Regions from separate parts of the Lysinibacillus sp. FSL P2-0066 genome, predicted to be linked through region 3. Evidence: riboswitches for the same ligand, from Rfam matches in the RefSeq annotation. Region 3 holds a riboswitch; each other region holds the start of a gene.
The links. A riboswitch is a leader RNA that binds a small molecule or an ion and turns the genes downstream of it on or off. The one in region 3 is predicted to bind cobalamin.

Region 1 (5,958 bases), 440 kb from region 3:
ATGCTACAGACTTATTTCGAAGCTTTAAGTGCCTATGAAGCATTAAGTACATTGCCTGTTCAAGGATTCGGTTTGGACTTTGTTCATGGCTATAAAGGAAATATGGCGTCACTTCGTCAATTTGGTTTCCCGCAGGATAAAGTATTAGGAATAGGGGTAGTGAATGGCCGTGATATTTGGCGTTCAAACCTGGCGGAGGTCAATGCGACAATTCAAGCCATTGAACAGCTAAGTCATGCTGCTGAACTATGGATTCAACCATCAAGTAACCTACAGCACGTTCCAATCACAACCTCTCTTGAAAATGATCTTGACCCTGTTTTAAAGCAGTCTCTGGCCTTCGCAGATGAGAAAATCGTAGAAATCACGGGGCTGACTAAATTCAGACGAGATAAAGATGGTTCCTTACAACATAATTTTTCAGAAAGTATGAAGGCGATTGAGGCTCTAAAAAATCATCCAATCCGCCAAAATAAGTTAATTCATCAAGCCGTTCAAACTGTGACAAAGCAAGATTTTGAACGACACAGTAATTTTACGAAGCGACAAACGATCCAACAACAAGCCTTAGGATTACCGCTGTTTCCAACAACTACAATCGGTAGCTTCCCGCAATCAGATGAAGTGAAAAGAAATCGTAATGCGTGGCGAAAGAAACAATTATCGAATGAAGCCTATGAAACATTTTTAGAAGACGAAACAAAGCGCTGGATCACTATACAAGAGGAATTAGATATCGATGTACTTGTTCATGGTGAATTTGAGCGTACAGACATGGTAGAATATTTTGGTGAAAAATTGACTGGCTTTGCCTTTACAGAAAAAGCATGGGTCGTTTCATACGGGTCACGCTGTGTGAAGCCTCCGATCATTTATGGAGATGTTGCGTGGGCCTCACCAATTACCGTAAAAGAATCAGCCTATGCTCAAAGCCTAACAAAGCGATTTGTAAAGGGCATGCTGACAGGGCCAGTAACGATATTAAATTGGTCCTTTGTGCGCGATGATCTTTCCCGTCAAGATGTCGCTTATCAAATTGCATTAGCACTTCGCAAAGAGGTGGAAGCACTAGAAAACGCAGGAATTTCGATTATTCAAGTGGACGAGCCAGCGTTAAGAGAAGGTTTACCGCTTAGAAAGGAAGAATGGGGGGCTTACTTAGATTGGGCTGTCAATTCCTTCAAGCTTGCTACATCTAGTGTCAAAGATGAAACACAAATCCATACACATATGTGTTACTGCGAATTTAATGATTTCATCGAACCGATTAGCGCACTAGATGCAGATGTGATTTCCATTGAAACATCGCGAAGCCATGGGGAACTTATTTCTTCACTACAAGTGCAACCCTATAATAAAGGAATTGGCTTAGGCGTCTATGATATTCATAGCCCTCGTGTACCAAGCGAGGAAGAAATGCTCACTATTATGAAAGATAGTCTACAGGTGCTGGACCGTCATCAATTCTGGGTGAATCCAGATTGTGGCTTAAAAACGAGAAAAGAAGAAGAAACCGTTGCAGCTTTAGCCAATATGGTTGCTGCTACTAAAACGTTGCGTCAAGCTGTACAGCAATCTACATTAAGATAACGAAATGATTTTTTAATCTACTACATCTACTCTCCAATTACGAAGACTAGGGTGAATCCCTAGTCTTTTTATGTTATTTATTATATTCAGAAAATAAAATTGACGTGACCATGCGAGCATGTTATGTTTATTACTAATTTCATAGCAATCATTACAAGTTTGAGTGAAATCGTCTTTCATTCAATTAAAAGGAAAATGGGTGAAATCCCCATGCTGTCCCGCAGCTGTAAATGAGTAGTTTTGTTTCAAATACCACTGAGTGAGTACTTGGGAAGGTGAAGCAAAATGATGATTCATGAGCCAGAATGCCTGCTTGTAAGAAGATTCATTGATGATCTACGAAAGATAGGGAGATGGATGGAGACTTGTTCATCGTGGGTTTTTCTGTCCTTATTCTTTTTTAGAATAAGGTTTTTTTATGCCTTCTCTTCTTCAACAAGTAGATTTATTTGTACTACGAATAGAGATAGGAGACAGAAAATGAGATTGACAAAGTATTTACTTCCTTTCCTGCTTGTCCTGACGTTCAGTTTACTTGCTGGCTGTACAGGCATGGATGAAGAAAAGGAAAAGACCTCAGCAAACCAAACAGATGAAAAAATGATAACGATTGGCTGGCCATTAGATGTAGGTCCATTGAATCCTCATACATATTTACCGAATCAAATGACTGCCCAAGCAATGGTTTATGAATCCTTGGTGGAATACAACGATGATGGTACTGTTACGCCTAAGCTCGCCGAAAGCTGGGACATCTCAGAGGATAAAACTTCGTATACTTTCCATCTAAGAAAAGATGTGAAATATTCAGACGGCACCACATTTAATGCAGATAATGTCATTCGTAACTTTGACGCCGTATTAGCGAATCGAGATATGCATTCTTGGATGGGGATGGTTAACCACATGAAAGAGGTTGTAAAAGTGGATGATTTTACAATTCGTCTGCAATTGGATGAGCCATATTATCCTGTCTTAAACGAACTTGCCTTTGTCAGACCTTTCCGTTTTTTAGGGGATGACGGATTCCCAGATGGTGATATGACGCAAGATTCTATCAAAGCACCGATTGGAACAGGCCCTTGGGTATTAACTGAATACAAAAAGGATGAATATGCATTATTTAGTCGCAATGAAAACTATTGGGGAGAACAACCATTAGTAGAACAAATAAAAGTAAAAATTATCCCAGACTCAGAATCTATTTCATTAGCATTTGAAAACGAAGAATTAGATTTAATTTATGGCCGTGGCATTATTAGTTTAGATAACTATACGTATTTAAAAGACAGTGGCAAATACAAAACTGCTACCTCTGAGCCTTTATCTACGAAAGCACTGCTATTCAATACACAATCTGGTCCATTATCTGAGTTAAAGGTACGTCAAGCCATTCAGTATGCTATTAATAAGGAACAAATGGTCGACAGTATTACACATGGTACGGAAAAAGTAGCGAACACATTGTTCTGGGATGCAATTCCTTATGCCAATATAGATTTAGCACCTATTGTATACAATCCAGAAAAAGCCCAACAATTGCTAGATGAGGCAGGGTGGACATTACCGAAGGGTGAAAAAATTCGTTCAAAAAACGGACAGCCGTTGACTTTAGATTTGATTTACATTGCATCCGATGCGATTCAAAAACCAATGGCAGAATTAATGCAAGGTGAACTCGCAAAAATTGGCGTTCAGTTGAATTTAGAAGGGGCAGATGTAATGGTCGGTCTTCAAAAATTGATGGATGACCAGGTAGATATTAATTTCTGGCGGACCAATGGACCACCTACAGATCCACATAGCTTTGCAAATGAATCAGCTACACCAAATGCTAGTGGTGTGTATGAGGCGAAATTAGGCTTAGCAAACGCCAAAGAAATCGATACGAAAATTCACCAATTATTAGTAGGGACAGATGAAGAGGAACGCGTGCAGCTTTACACAAATATTTTAACGATGTTTCATGACCAGGCACTCTTTTACCCTATTTCTTACGAAACAAATAATGTGATTTATCAACCATCTCTAAAGGATTTTGCCCCACGTGCATCTGAATATGATATACCTTATGCACAAATGGCTAAAGAAAAATAAAAGTGGAGGAGAGAGTGTGTCTAGCAGAGACAGCTCTCTCTTTATCATAGGATTGAGTAGGAAGTGACAGCATGTACGAATCGACATGGATGTTTTGTTTAAAAAGAATTTTAACATTGCCCTTTGTCTTATTAGGCGTTTCCATCCTAACCTTTGTATTTATTCGTTTTGTTCCAGTAGAGCCTGCTGAAGTCATACTACGTTTGGCAAGGGTTGCGCCAACAGAGGAAGCCATTCAGGCATTGCGTGAGGAACTAGGGACAGACAAGTCGTTTCTTCTTCAATATTTGCTATGGGGAAAGGGCGTATTACAGCTAGATTTTGGAACATCTTTTGTTAGTAAATTACCCGTGGCACATGAGCTATTCACGAAATTACCCGCAACCATTGAATTAGCTATTGCTGCGTTTATCCTCATTTTAGGGCTAAGTATTCCATTCGGGGTAATAAGCGCATTGTATAAGCACACCATCATCGATAAAATCATACAATTCTTTTCCATCTTGAGTGTGTCGATTCCAACCTTTTGGTTAGGTTTCCTATTACTCTATTTATTTAGCTTAAAATTAGGACTCTTTCCGACAAACGGGAAGGGCACACCTGCTCATTTAGTTTTACCCGCCTTCGCACTGGCGTTACCAACAATTGGATTATTCGTTCAGTTTATCCGTTCAACCATCCTAGAAGAATTACAACAGCAATATGTTCAATATGCACGGCTAAGAGGATTAAAAAGCTCTGTGATTCTTATCCGTCATGTGTTGCGAAATGCTGCTATTCCCTTGACTCCCTTGCTAGGCATGACCCTTGGCAATCTATTAGGTGGAGCCGTGATTGTGGAGCAGGTTTTTAGCTGGCCAGGACTCGGCAGGTACTTAATAGAATCCATTATGAACAGGGATTATCCAGTTGTACAATGCTATGTATTAATTATTGCGGTTATCTATGTGCTTGCCAATTTATGTACAGATATATTGCATCGTTTATTGGACCCTCATCTAATGATGAAGGGCAGGAGAGATTGATATGAATTTCTTACGAAGAAAAAGTAGCAAGCTAACAGGATTAATCAGTCTATCCCTCCTTGTTATCATTGGCTTGTTAGGGCTATTTGCGCCAATTTTAATGCCACACGATCCTTTAGCTGTCGATATAGCTAAGAAATTTTCAGTTCCGTCTTGGGACTATCCATTAGGTACAGATCATTTAGGACGGTGTATCTTGTCACGCCTCCTTTTAGGTATTCGATATTCATTAGGATCAGCGCTCGTCATTCAGCTAATTGCCATTGTTTTAGCTATCCTACTAGGTGCCTTTGTAGCGTTGAAAAGGGGCTTAATCGATTTCCTTTTTATTCGACTATGTGATAGTTTATTAGCCTTTCCGACACTCGTACTTGCATTTGGGCTGTTAGGTATATTAGGTCCTAGCCTAAAAAACGTTTTAATAGCGCTCATTTTTACACAGCTCATTTATTATGCAAGAATGGTCCGAAGTTTGTTTATTGGCATGAATGAGAAAGACTTTGTTCAAGCTGCAAGGATTACTGGCACTACAGGTATCCAATTAATTAGACGTCATTATATACCCAATATATTGCCAACTATTGTCACGATAGTTACATTTGACATAGGAAAGGTAATTTTAGAAATTGCGAGTTTTTCCTTTATCGGGCTTGGTGTACAGGCGCCGATTCCAGAATGGGGCATGATGATCAATGAAGGGAAGCAATACATGCGGCAGCATCCTGAATTAATGCTTTATCCTGGGCTTGCCATTATCCTTGTTGTGTTATTGTTTAATCAATTAGCAAATCGTTTAAAAAAGTTTGACTAGGAAAGGGGAAGTTATGGAGAAAGTTTTAGAAGTGAAAGACCTAACAGTCAAAATCGGACAGAAAAATATATTAACCTCTATCAATCTGACAGCTTATAAAGGGAGAGTCCTAGGAATTATTGGGGAAAGTGGCAGTGGAAAATCTATGCTTTGCCATGCCATCATGCAAACATTGCCATCCGTAGCGCATGTCAGCCAGGGTGAAGTACTCTATCTGCAAGAAAATTTATTAAATGTTTCAGCTGCTAAATGGAGAGCTTATCGTGGCCGGCATCTTTCGATGATTTTGCAAAACCCATCCGCTGCATTCGATCGTATTCAAACGATTGAAGGTCATTTTCGAGAAACCTTAAAAGCGCACTTTAAGCTTACAAAAAAAGAAATGAGACAGATCGCCCTTGACGCTTTGAAAAAAGTTCATTTACCTTATCCAGA
Region 2 (5,958 bases), 2.2 Mb from region 3:
TATCGCAAACTATATTCAAGAGACAGCAGCTGCATTCCACAGCTTCTATAATGCAGAAAAAGTATTAGATGCTTCAAACAAAGAGTTAACAGAGGCTCGTTTAGCATTAATCACGGCAGTGCGCACAACAATTGCGAACGCACTACGTTTAATCGGGGTATCTGCACCTGAAAAAATGTAATTAGATTTTAAGCTCCTAACATTTAAAAGTGTTTGGGGCTTTTTTTTCTTGGATAAAGTGCTAAAAGTGGCGGATATAACGGTAAAAGTGACGGATAGAGTGTCAAAAGTATGGGATAGACCGTGGGGAATTAGCTGTCTCAAACTTTATTTTTCTGTTAATTTCGAAAATTTTGTTGAAGTTTACGTTAACGTCAATGGTATACTGTTGCCAATTAGGAAAGGGGAGATGGTTTTGAAGACGATTCAGGAGGTAGCAAAGGAGTTTAATGTGTCTACGCGGACAATTCGTTATTATGAGGAACTTGGACTTCTTTGTCCCCATCGCTCATCTACCAATCAACGAACCTTTTCCAAAAAAGAATTGGCGAAGCTCAAGCTTATTTTCAGAGGTAAGCGTTACGGATTTTCGTTGGAAGAAATCAAAGAGATGGTTTTACTATTTGATTTTGATCGCTCGGGGATTCAGCAACTAGAGCGAACGGTTGAATACGGAGAACAAAAAATTCAAGAGATTGAGAGTAAAATAGCTGAGCTGACGCAGATGAAACATGAATTACAACAAATGCATGGCATGTTTAGTGAAAAATTAGCGACTTTTAAGGGAGAGATGCAAGATGAATAGTTCCAATTTGTTAGCACGTAATGCCCGTAAATATCCGAAAAATGAAGCCGTTATTTGTCATGGCAGAAGAGTAACCTATCAAGATTTAGATCAGCAGGTGACATGCTTCAGTCATGCTTTACTAGAGCAGGGAGTAAGGCAGGGGGATAAGGTTTTAATTTTTATGCCAAACGTTTTAGAGTTTGTTGTTAGCTACTTTGCTATTCAGCGTATCGGAGCGATCGTTGTGCCAGTCAATGCAAAGTTTACATTACAGGAAGTAGAGTACGTGGCGCAGCATGCCGAAGCCAAGGCCATTGTCGTACATGAGGCTATTTTTGCAGCAGTTGAACAGCTAGCTGGTATTCCGATAAAAATTAAAACAGGTCAAGAAAAAGCAGGATGGTATCAGTATGAAACAATGCTACAAAATGCTAGTACACAAACGATTGATTGTCAGTTGCAGGAGGATGATCCTTCCACGATTTTATATACATCTGGTACGACAGGAAAACCAAAGGGTGTGTTATTTAGCTACCGTAATATTTTAACAGTGGCGCAAATGATTGCTGTTGAAATGGAGGTAAAACCTGAGAGCCGTATTTTGCTCATGATGCCATTAACACACTCAGCACCATTACATTTATTTTTAATGGCTGGTGTATTGGTAGGCTCAACAAATGTATTAACACCAACTTTTACACCCGATTTATTCATTGATTCCATTGAAAAGGAGAAAACAACACATTTCTTTGGTGCACCTGTTGCTTATTTATTAACGGCACAGCTGCCAAGACTCCATTCGGCAGATTTGTCTTCTATGAAATGGTGGGTCTATGGAGGGGCACCGTTATCTCAAAGTGAGGTTCGATTCATTCAGCAGGCATTCCGCACAAATAATTTGACTTGTGTATATGGATTAACAGAGGCAGGTCCAAGTGGTTCATTATTATTTGGCAAGGAGCATGAAGCAAAGGCAGGAAGTATTGGTCAGCGGGCGCCACTTGGTACAGAGTTGCGTATTGTGAATGACAGTGGAGAAGATGTAAATGTAGGCGAAGTGGGGGAAATTGTCTTGTTGGGTGAGGGCAACATGCTTGGCTACTATAAGGATGAAGTAGCTACTAATGAAGCCTTTATTGACGGTTGGTTAAAAACAGGAGATCTAGCTCGCAAGGATGAAGATGGTTTTATTTGGATCGTTGATCGTAAAAAGGATGTCATTATTTCGGGTGGTGTCAACATTTATCCGAAAGAAATTGAAGATTGTTTATTGAGCTTTGAAGGGATATTCGAGGCTGCGGTAATTGGTGTACCACATCCGCAATGGGGGGAAACTGTAAAGGCGGTGTATTCTGCTAAACAAGACATCGATGAGGAAGCTTTGAAAGCTTATTTAGAAGAACATCTTGCAAAGTTTAAAATACCACGTATTTTCGAAAAAGTGGAAGCGCTACCACGCAATGCATCAGGCAAAATATTAAAACAATCTTTGAAGGGGCAAGAGGTGAGATAGCATGAAAGTATTACAACAAGAAGAAATGCGTACTTCGAACTTTTTTACCGAGGATGAAACGCTTCAAAAAATATTAGAAATGATGTTAGATAAAGAGTTTTTATCCTATGCACATCGAGAGTTAACAGATTTTGGTGAGCTATGTGCAGGTGATATTGATACGAGGGCAAAGTATACAGATCGACAGGGAGAGCCTCGCCTTCAAAGATATGATGCCTATGGTGAAGAGATATCAGAGGTTTGGGTTAATGATGGCTATAAAAAGACGATTGAAGAGACATATAATACAGGGATTGTCGGTTATGTACACAAGGATATTCCGCAGCTAGGTCACAAGGGTAATTATGTTTATAGCTTTGCGCAAGGTTATATGCTATCACATGCAGAGCCTGGTTTTTACTGTCCCGTAACATTGACGATGGCTACTGCCTATCTATTAGATCATTATGCGGATGAAGAGGTAAAGCAGCGTTTTTTACCACATGTTTGTGCAACAGGTGACACAGATTTATATGAAGGTGCGACATTTTTAACAGAACGTCAAGGAGGCTCTGATGTTGGTGCAAATGTGGTGGAGGCTAGAAAGGATGGCACTGCGTATCGTCTATATGGTGAAAAATACTTTGCCTCCAATGCAGGCATGTGTGGTGTAGCGATGGTATTGGCGCGACTAGAAGATGCGCCAGCAGGTTCCAAAGGCTTAACGTTGTTTGCAGTTCCATGGCGCAAAGAAGATGGAACAGCGAATCATCTACGTATTCGCCGACTGAAAGATAAACTAGGGGTTCGGGCTGTTCCCTCTGGTGAGGTAGAATTTGAAGGTGCACTTGCCTATGTTGTAGGAGAGCAAAATAAAGGGATTTATTACATGCTAGAAGCACTAAATCTATCAAGAATTTGTAATGCAGTCGCTTCAATTGGTATTATGCGCCGCGGCTTCTTAGAGGCAAAACATTATGTAACCAATCGACATGCATTTGGCAAGCCCTTAACACAATACCCTATGATTCAGGATGCTTTAGGTAAATTTGCAGCTAAGTTGCACGTGGAGGTAGCGACAGTTTTTGATCTTATTCAGTTATACGATAAAGTGACGAGTGGACAGGGAACACAGCAAGACCTTATTATGAATCGTTTATATATTGCCATTATGAAAAAGGAAACGGCAGAGCAAGCCGTTCATTATGCTAGTGAGGCAATTGAATTACACGGAGGTAATGGCTATATCGAAGACTTTGTAACGCCACGCTTATTAAGAGACGCGCAAGTGTTGACGGTGTGGGAGGGGACGGCTAATATTTTGGCCTTAGAACTCATTCGTTTGGTAGATAAGTTCCATGCCCATGAATTGTTTGTACATGAGATGAAGGAACGATTAGACAAATTAGCTGACAGCTCATTGGTACAAATCGTTAAAGAAAAATTGGAGGATATGTCTGCGAAACTACAACTCTTTAGCGCTTTAGACGAAGCGACGAAAACTTTTGAAGCAAAAGATATGGCGAAAAAGATGGCTCATCTTTATGAAAGTGTTGTAGCGGTTGAATGGGCACATAAATTTGGTGGGAAATATGAAAAACTTGCGGACGTTTATTTAGAGCAGACATGGTCATTAAGAGAAATGGGTGCTCAAATGAAAACAGTCCAATACTTTTCTGAAATTGTATAATAGCTTGGAAGTCGTCTTGAATGGAGGCGACTTCTTTCATTTTCATGTATAATGAAATCAACTGAATATTATAAAGGTTCTTTACTTAAGTAAAGTGAAAAGGGAAATCGGTGTAATTCCGATGCGGTCCCGCCACTGTAAGTGTGAGTTTTTTCAAATGATGCCACTGAATATTTCGGGAAGGCTTGAAAAATCGCAAGCAGCACTAGCCAGGAGACCTGCCTTTATAACGACATACAACCTACGAGGATAGGGTGGTGGATTTTGTATCAGTTTTTTGGTGCGATTTTGACCCCTCATCTTTCAAAGATGAGGGGTATTATTTTGATTAGAATAAGAAATATCGCACGGATCAACCAAGGAGGATTCACATGAAGAAATTTTGGAAAATAGGATTATCAGCATTTTTAGCAGTGGGCTTGCTAGCTGCTTGTGGACAGGAAGCAAAGGATAACAAGCCAGCTAATGAGCAGCAAACACAGCAAGAAAAGGCACAGGTGGATGAAGCAACATTCCCAATGACAATAACAGATGCCCTTGGTAAGGACATTACACTCGAAGCACCTCCGGAGAAAATTGTTTCACTTATTCCAAGTAACACTGAAATTCTTTTTGGACTCGGTTTAAATGATGAAATAGTTGGTGTTACTGACAACGACGATTATCCACCAGAGGCAGCTGAGAAGGATAAGGTTGGCGGCATGGAATACGATATTGAAAAAATTATTGCCTTAAAACCAGATATCGTTTTTTCTCACGAATCTAGCATGTCTCTTTCAGAAGAGGCTATTGCACAGCTTGAATCGGCAGGTTTAAAAGTATTTGTAGTAAAAAATGCACAAGACTTTAATGAAACATATACGACAATTGAGCAGCTTGGACGTGCTACAGGAAAATTACCAGAGGCAGAAAAAATTGTCGCTAATATGAAGGCTAAAGTAGAAGGAATTTTGACTAAAGTCAAGGACGTTGAACCAAAAAAAGTGTTAGTTGAAGCATCGGATGAGCCAGATATTTATACAGCTGGTAATGGCACATTTATGAATGCAATGCTTGAAATGCTCAATGCAGAGAATGTAGCTGTAGATGGCGATAATTGGTATAAAATTGATGCAGAGCAAATTATCGCGAAAAACCCAGATGTCATCGTGGTGACATATCATTATGTACCAGATATTTTAACGAAGATACCAAAACGTGCGGGCTTTGATACGATTAATGCCGTGAAAAATAATGCGATTGTGCAGGTAGATGAAAGCACAACAAGTCGTCAAGGACCACGTTTAGCAGAAGGTCTAGAAGAATTAGCAAAAGCGATCTATCCTGAGGTATTTAAGTGAAAAAAATAGCACTAGCCTATACACTAACATGTACGCTTCTTCTTATTAGCATCTGGTGTGGCGTAGCAATAGGCTCAGTTCATATTCCACTAGAAGTATTGTGGAATAAGGCGGTTGATGAAACAGCCGCCAATATCTTTTGGAAAATTCGTTTGCCTCGCGTGTTATTAGCGGGACTAGTAGGCGCATCTCTAGCTATTGCTGGAGCAGCATTCCAAGGTTTATTAAAAAATCCATTAGCAGATCCATATACACTAGGGGTTTCATCAGGGGCTTCTGTTGGTGCTGTTTTAACGATCTTTTTTAGTATTTCTATACCTGTTGTCGGTTTGTATGCGCTGCCAACCTTCAGTATGATTGGTGCTATCATCACGATGGTAGTTGTTATGAGCTTTGCTAGACTCGTAGACCGCTCATTGAAAATGGAAACGTTGATATTAACAGGTGTTATTTTTAGTTCATTTTTAGGTTCCCTTATTTCATTAATGATTGCCTTATCTGGTGAAGAATTACGTCAGGTAATAGGCTGGCTACTTGGTTCTGTTTCGATGCGTGGTTGGCCATATGTCCAAATGATCATTCCATTTGTGATTGTAGGTTCAATTATGCTATGGACGCAAAGACGAGAACTAAATGTTTTGTTGTATGG
Region 3 (5,958 bases):
GTTCAATTCCTTCTTCAACTCGTGGATCTGTGACACCCATAAAAGCACTTTCTACGTATTTTACGGGTAGTTTTTCCCATAAGAGTCGCGTAATTTTATAAAAATCACCATTAGCAGATGGATCACTGCCACCTCGTGCAATCAATAAAATCGCTGTGTCTTCCTGCTCTTGTTCTGAATTAAAGCCAATTTCAGCTAGGCGATCTTGTAAAATGGCAAAGATTTCATCATGGATACCAATTGTTTGACCATATGTGAAGGTAATCGCTGGATAATGCTCACGCGCATGCTCGATTTCCGCTGGAATATGCAGCTTTGAATGGCCTGCATGCAGTAAAATGATTGGAATTACATGTACCTCTGTAGCTCCCTTTTTCACACAGTTTGTAATACCTTCTTCGATGTTAGGTGAAGCAAATTCAAGGAAACAAGTTTCCACTAAAAATTGTTCATCAATACGCGGTGTCATTTGTTCGATAAATGTACGAACCTCATCATTTCCTGCTGCTAAACGGCTCCCATGGCCGACAAATAAAATAGCTTTCATCTCTCTACTCCTTACTAGTCGCCGCACGGAGCTGGCTCTACTTTTATTTTGGAAGACATATCTTGATACGTAAAATGCAGTATCTTTTTCACACGTTTAAAATATTTAAACAAGCGTTCATTTGGATGAGCATTTGCTTTATATTCTTCAATAATATCTGTAATGAGTGGAATCAGTTGCTCAGGCTCCAGCCCTTCTACAACAGGCTGTGCTGCGTGTGCTGTACGACCGACTGGTTTTGCTCCAATAAAGACATCGAATTTACTTTTGCGGTAGACGATGCCAATATCATCAAATACAGCCCGATAACAGGCCATACCACAGCCATTAAAGCCAATATTTAATGTCTTCGGTAAGGACATACCGCCTAGTTTTTCTTGTATTTCCTCTGCATATGGTATTGAATCAGCCTTTTCACCGTAGCAAAAATCACAAGCCTTCAGTGATAACACATCACCAATCGGGGCTAATAAAAACCCTACTTCCTGTAATTTCTCTGTGATCTGTTCAGGGGCAGTCGTTGGTATTTTCAAATGAATTTGATGATCTGGTGTGTATTCCATCGTCCCCTCATCCCCAACGACCTCCGCTAACGTCATCATTTGCTGGGGAGTAAAAAACTTATTGGCTACACCAGGACTTACTGCTAATTCAAAAATAGATTCTATTTTTTGCTGTACAAGCTTCGGTGTTACTTTGACTGCGCTTGTCCCTTTTACCATTGCAAGTGCCGCTGTAGCCATTTCAAGAGCTGTTTTTTTAGGCTTTGGCGTAGCGGCTATACTGGGTTTATTAAAGCGCCCTGCATTAGGGTCAGCCGTAAAGTCATTTCGCGCTGTTCCCGTCTCTTGGTTCATTGCCCAAGGTTCATTTTCTTCGCGTAAACGTTGATGTGGACGTAATGGCTGTTTCTCTTCACCCAGGGTATATTTACGTTGGTAACCGCGGGGCGTAATCATCTTATTGTCATAGAAAAATGTTGACGAATTCCCGATAATGACAGTTGTCAACATACCAATATCATGTTCTAGCATTTCTGCTAGTGTTGTCATGGTCACTTCTTGACGCTCTCGATAGGCACTTTTCACAAGCCCTACTGGTGTGTCTGGCGAACGATATTCTAAGAGTATTCGTTGAGCCTCGACAATTTGTCTTGTTCGACGTCCACTTTTAGGATTGTATAAAGCAATGACAAAGTCCGCCATTGCAGCTGCCTCGACACGCTTTGCAATTAAATTCCAAGGTGTTAGATGGTCACTCAAACTGATTGTACAAGCATCGTGCATAATAGGTGCACCAAGTATGCTAGCGCATGAATTAATCGCAGAAATCCCAGGAACAATTTCAACTTCAATTCCTGTTGCTTCTGTCCAGCCTAGCTCAATTAACACCTCATAGACTAATCCTGCCATGCCATAGACGCCTGCATCACCACTCGAAATTACTGAGACGATGCTCCCTGCTTCAGCTTGACGAACGGCTTCCTGTGCACGCGACACTTCTTCTGTCATGCCTGTACTAACAATCGATTTTGCACTTACTAAATCTTGAATCAGCTCTACATAGGTTTTATAGCCTATAATCATATCACTTTGTTGTAAAGCCTCTACTGCACGTGTCGTAATATGCTTAAAATCTCCAGGTCCAAAGCCTACTACGAAAATTTTTCCTTTTTGCGCCATGTTGTTACCCCTCTTTCACCTTTTCGATCCCTTTAATGGCAGTTGTTTGAGCAGTACGCTGTAATGTACCTTCACGAAGTGTAAAGACATGTTCGTTGTATAAGGATTCATGATGTAAATCTTGTACTAGTGTTCTAGCATGCTCTGTTGATGGCACACGATACCAGTTTCCTTGAGGATAAGCGATTACCACACAAGCATCCTTGCAGCGTCCATTACAGCGCGTTCTTGTCGTATGTATTTCCTGATCGAGTGCTTGCCGCTGTATCTCATCTCGAATGGCTAAGGTAATTTCCTCCCCATCCTTTTTCATGCAGCTACTGCCATTGCAAATAAAGAGATGTGTTTTCATCCCCTCTAAATTCCAAGTTGTCATCTTCTGTCTCCCCTCATTTGCTTTTTGGAAAAAGAAAAACCTTTACTCTATAACGAAGAGTAAAGGTTTTGTAGAAGCCAAATAAAAACGAATAGAATGAAATACAGGTACCCGCTTTCGCTTCAACTTCTCCCTCCGAAAAGTTTGCATGCACAATCAAATAAGCAGGTTTCCTGACTTAAGCTTCATTTTACTGTCGCACCTTCCCAAGTTTGCACCAGTGGCTTTGCGATTTCATCAGCTATTACAGTAGCGGGGGCTGTATTGGATTTTCACCAATTTCCCTATTATCTCGAGCTATTCGAGCACTTATTGACGTTTTATATGAAATTTTTATTAGAATTTTAAATAGAAAACTGTCTTTATCATATCTTATTATTTTAAAATTTCAATATTTCTTTAAAAATTTATGACAAATTTATCAATTTTGAATGGAACTAGGTATGAAATTTATACAATCTATATAATTTGCGCACAAAATTTTATCAGAATATTCACCGTTGACCTTTAATTTAAAAAATTTCATAAAAGGTATAGCATATTTATGGAAATTCATGTTACACTTTGTCGTGAAATCTCACAATTTGAATGTTTTTCGGTGCAAAGTGCTTGTCATTTTGCTTAAAAGGGAAGCCGGTTTGAGTCCGGCGCGGTCCCGCCACTGTAATAGGGAGCTTTATAGAATATGTCACTGTCCAACGGATGGGAAGACCTATAAAGCATTGAACTAGAGCCAGGAGACCTGCCGAAAAATAAGTGATCGTTTCAACCTACGAGGATAGGTGTGCGGCTTAGCAGATGAGACTGTTATTTGCTTTTTTAGCTATGCACTTTTCCACCTAAGGAGAAGTGCTTTTTTTAATTACGCACGCAATATTCTAAAAATCTATTAATTAGTTAGGAGGAAAGCTTTTTGAAATTATCATGGTGGAAACTTAGTTATTTTTTACTGGCCTTTTTAATCGTGCCAAAACGTGCCTTTGCCATGCATATCATGGAAGGTTTTTTACCAATCGAATGGGCTATTTTTTGGTGGGTGATCTCTATCCCATTTATCATTCTAGGATTGCGTTCTATTCGAAAAACCATTGATGAAAATCCTGAAACCAAAATGCTTTTGGGGCTTTCAGGAGCCTTTGCCTTTGTGCTATCCGCCCTAAAAATCCCTTCAGTTACAGGTAGTTGCTCTCACCCAACTGGTGTAGGACTTGGGACAGTACTCTTTGGCCCTCTAGCAATGAGTGTAATTGGAACAATCGTTTTATTATTTCAATCTTTATTATTAGCTCATGGAGGAATTACAACTTTAGGGGCTAATGCCTTTTCTATGGCTATTGTAGGTCCTTTTATTGCTTACTTTGTCTTTAAAGGAGCACAAAAAGTAGGCTTGTCATTTTCACTAGCCGTTTTCTTTGCAGCCATGCTTGGTGATTTAGGTACATATGTTGTGACTTCTGTACAACTAGCACTAGCCTTCCCTTCTGAGGTTGGAGGCTTTATGGCATCCTTTACAAAGTTTGCAGGTATTTTTGCCTTAACTCAAATTCCTTTAGCCGTGAGTGAAGGCATTTTAACCGTCATTGTGATGAATTTCTTGAAAAAATACAATATTAGCGAATTAAAAACTTTACGTGTTTTCTCAACAAAGGAGGCACATTAAAGATGAAAAAAAATTTATTGCTGTTAGCCATTGTAGTGTTGTTAGCCATTATTCCGTTGTTCATACAAAAAGGTGCTGAATTTGGTGGTGCTGATGGTGAGGCAGAAGCAGCTATTGGTGAAATCAATGCGGAATATGAGCCATGGTTTGAGAGTCTATGGGAGCCACCTAGTGGTGAAATCGAAAGCTTATTATTCGTGCTACAGGCAGCTATAGGAGCTGGCTTTATTGGCTACTTCATCGGCTATATGCGTGGCAAACACAAAGAAGGTTAACCATTATGTTACTCATTGATAAGTATGCCTATCTGAATAAGCTAGCGTCCGTTCATCCGCTAGAAAAAATGATATTTTCACTTGGACTACTTCTCATAACGCTCATTATGAGAGATGAACGACTTTCACTCATTACATTTTTTGTAATGAGTGCTTTTATCATTGTAGGTGCAAAAATTCCGCTTACATACTATTTCAAATTATTATTGCTACCTGGCTTTTTCTTATTAACAAGCCTCGTTTCTATTTTACTTTCCTTTACATCATCAACGAATGCACTCCCTGCCCATATTTGGTCGTTTACCTGGAGCAATTGGACTGTCTTTATCGGGAATGCAAGTATGTTAGCAGCACAACAGCTGTTCTTTATAGTCCTTGGCAGTATTAGTTGTTTATACTTTTTAATTCTAACCACTTCTGTACAAGGAATATGTTATGTGCTAAGACAATGGCGACTCCCCTCTTTATTGGTTGAGCTCGTCGAACTAATCTATCGTTTTATTTTTATGTTTTTAGAAAGCATGCAAAATATACATCTCGCCCAGCAAGCACGTCTTGGCTATCATTCACCGATGCAATGGCTACGCTCTGTCTCCATGCTTATTGTGGCATTATTTGTGGAAATGTTTCAGCGTAGCCGAGAGCTCAACAATGCCATGCAATCACGTGGAGGCGAGGCCGTCTACTGGCAAGAGATGGGCTCTTATAGCAAGAAAAATTGGCTAGGCATGGCAGCTATTTTACTAGTCCTCATCGTATATGGAGGGTATTTTACATGACAGCATTTTATTTTGAACTCAACCAATTATCTTATGCCTATGCGGATGGTACGAAGGCGTTGTCAGATATTACATTAGACATTCCAAAAGGTAAAAAAATCGCCATACTCGGGCATAATGGCGCAGGAAAATCGACTTTATTTCAACATCTTAACGGTATTTTAAAACCTACAGCTGGGACGATTGTATTCGAAGGCAACGATCTGGAATATAGTCGAAAAGCTTTAAAGGCCCTACGCCAAAAAGTCGGCATTGTTTTTCAGAATGCAGATCATCAGCTTTTTTCAGGGACCGTCAAGCAAGATATAGCATTTGGCCCATTGAATCTCGGCTGGTCTACTGAAAAAACGGAAGAAAAAATAGCATGGGCCGTTGCGCAAACCGAAGTGGAAGATTTGCTTGATAAACCCATTCATTTTTTAAGCGTAGGTCAGAAAAAACGTGTAGCAATGGCAGGTGTTTTAGCGATGGAGCCCTCTGTCCTTTTGTTAGATGAACCAACAGCCGGTCTTGATAATTATTATGCTACACAAGTATTACAATACTTAGCCAAATTAGATGATGGTGAGAGAACCATTTTACTAGCAACCCATGACATTCCTCTTGCCTATGAATGGGCCGATCTAATGATTGTGATGG

Region 1: it holds a riboswitch for cobalamin, as region 3 does, so the genes downstream of both, nikA (nickel ABC transporter substrate-binding protein) here and MKZ14_RS13540 ((2Fe-2S) ferredoxin domain-containing protein) in region 3, are expected to answer to the same signal.
Region 2: it holds a riboswitch for cobalamin, as region 3 does, so the genes downstream of both, MKZ14_RS02660 (ABC transporter substrate-binding protein) here and MKZ14_RS13540 ((2Fe-2S) ferredoxin domain-containing protein) in region 3, are expected to answer to the same signal.

The regions. Positions count from the first base shown of each region.
Region 1 is NZ_CP150202.1:2,262,242-2,268,199, forward strand. Features, by position in the region: gene metE (5-methyltetrahydropteroyltriglutamate--homocysteine S-methyltransferase) at 1-1,590, shown strand, start outside; cobalamin riboswitch at 1,729-1,922, shown strand; gene nikA (nickel ABC transporter substrate-binding protein) at 2,071-3,687, shown strand; gene nikB (nickel ABC transporter permease) at 3,759-4,712, shown strand; gene MKZ14_RS11205 (ABC transporter permease subunit) at 4,714-5,523, shown strand; gene MKZ14_RS11210 (ABC transporter ATP-binding protein) at 5,537-5,958, shown strand, end outside.
Region 2 is NZ_CP150202.1:535,974-541,931, forward strand. Features, by position in the region: gene argS (arginine--tRNA ligase) at 1-181, shown strand, start outside; gene MKZ14_RS02645 (MerR family DNA-binding transcriptional regulator) at 416-805, shown strand; gene MKZ14_RS02650 (long-chain-fatty-acid--CoA ligase) at 798-2,300, shown strand; gene MKZ14_RS02655 (acyl-CoA dehydrogenase family protein) at 2,302-3,969, shown strand; cobalamin riboswitch at 4,027-4,210, shown strand; gene MKZ14_RS02660 (ABC transporter substrate-binding protein) at 4,341-5,309, shown strand; gene MKZ14_RS02665 (iron ABC transporter permease) at 5,306-5,958, shown strand, end outside.
Region 3 is NZ_CP150202.1:2,704,795-2,710,752, forward strand. Features, by position in the region: gene MKZ14_RS13530 (sirohydrochlorin chelatase) at 1-547, opposite strand, end outside; gene cobJ (precorrin-3B C(17)-methyltransferase) at 562-2,229, opposite strand; gene MKZ14_RS13540 ((2Fe-2S) ferredoxin domain-containing protein) at 2,234-2,605, opposite strand; cobalamin riboswitch at 2,751-2,933, opposite strand; cobalamin riboswitch at 3,185-3,370, shown strand; gene MKZ14_RS13545 (energy-coupling factor ABC transporter permease) at 3,519-4,265, shown strand; gene MKZ14_RS13550 (energy-coupling factor ABC transporter substrate-binding protein) at 4,268-4,540, shown strand; gene cbiQ (cobalt ECF transporter T component CbiQ) at 4,546-5,319, shown strand; gene MKZ14_RS13560 (ATP-binding cassette domain-containing protein) at 5,316-5,958, shown strand, end outside.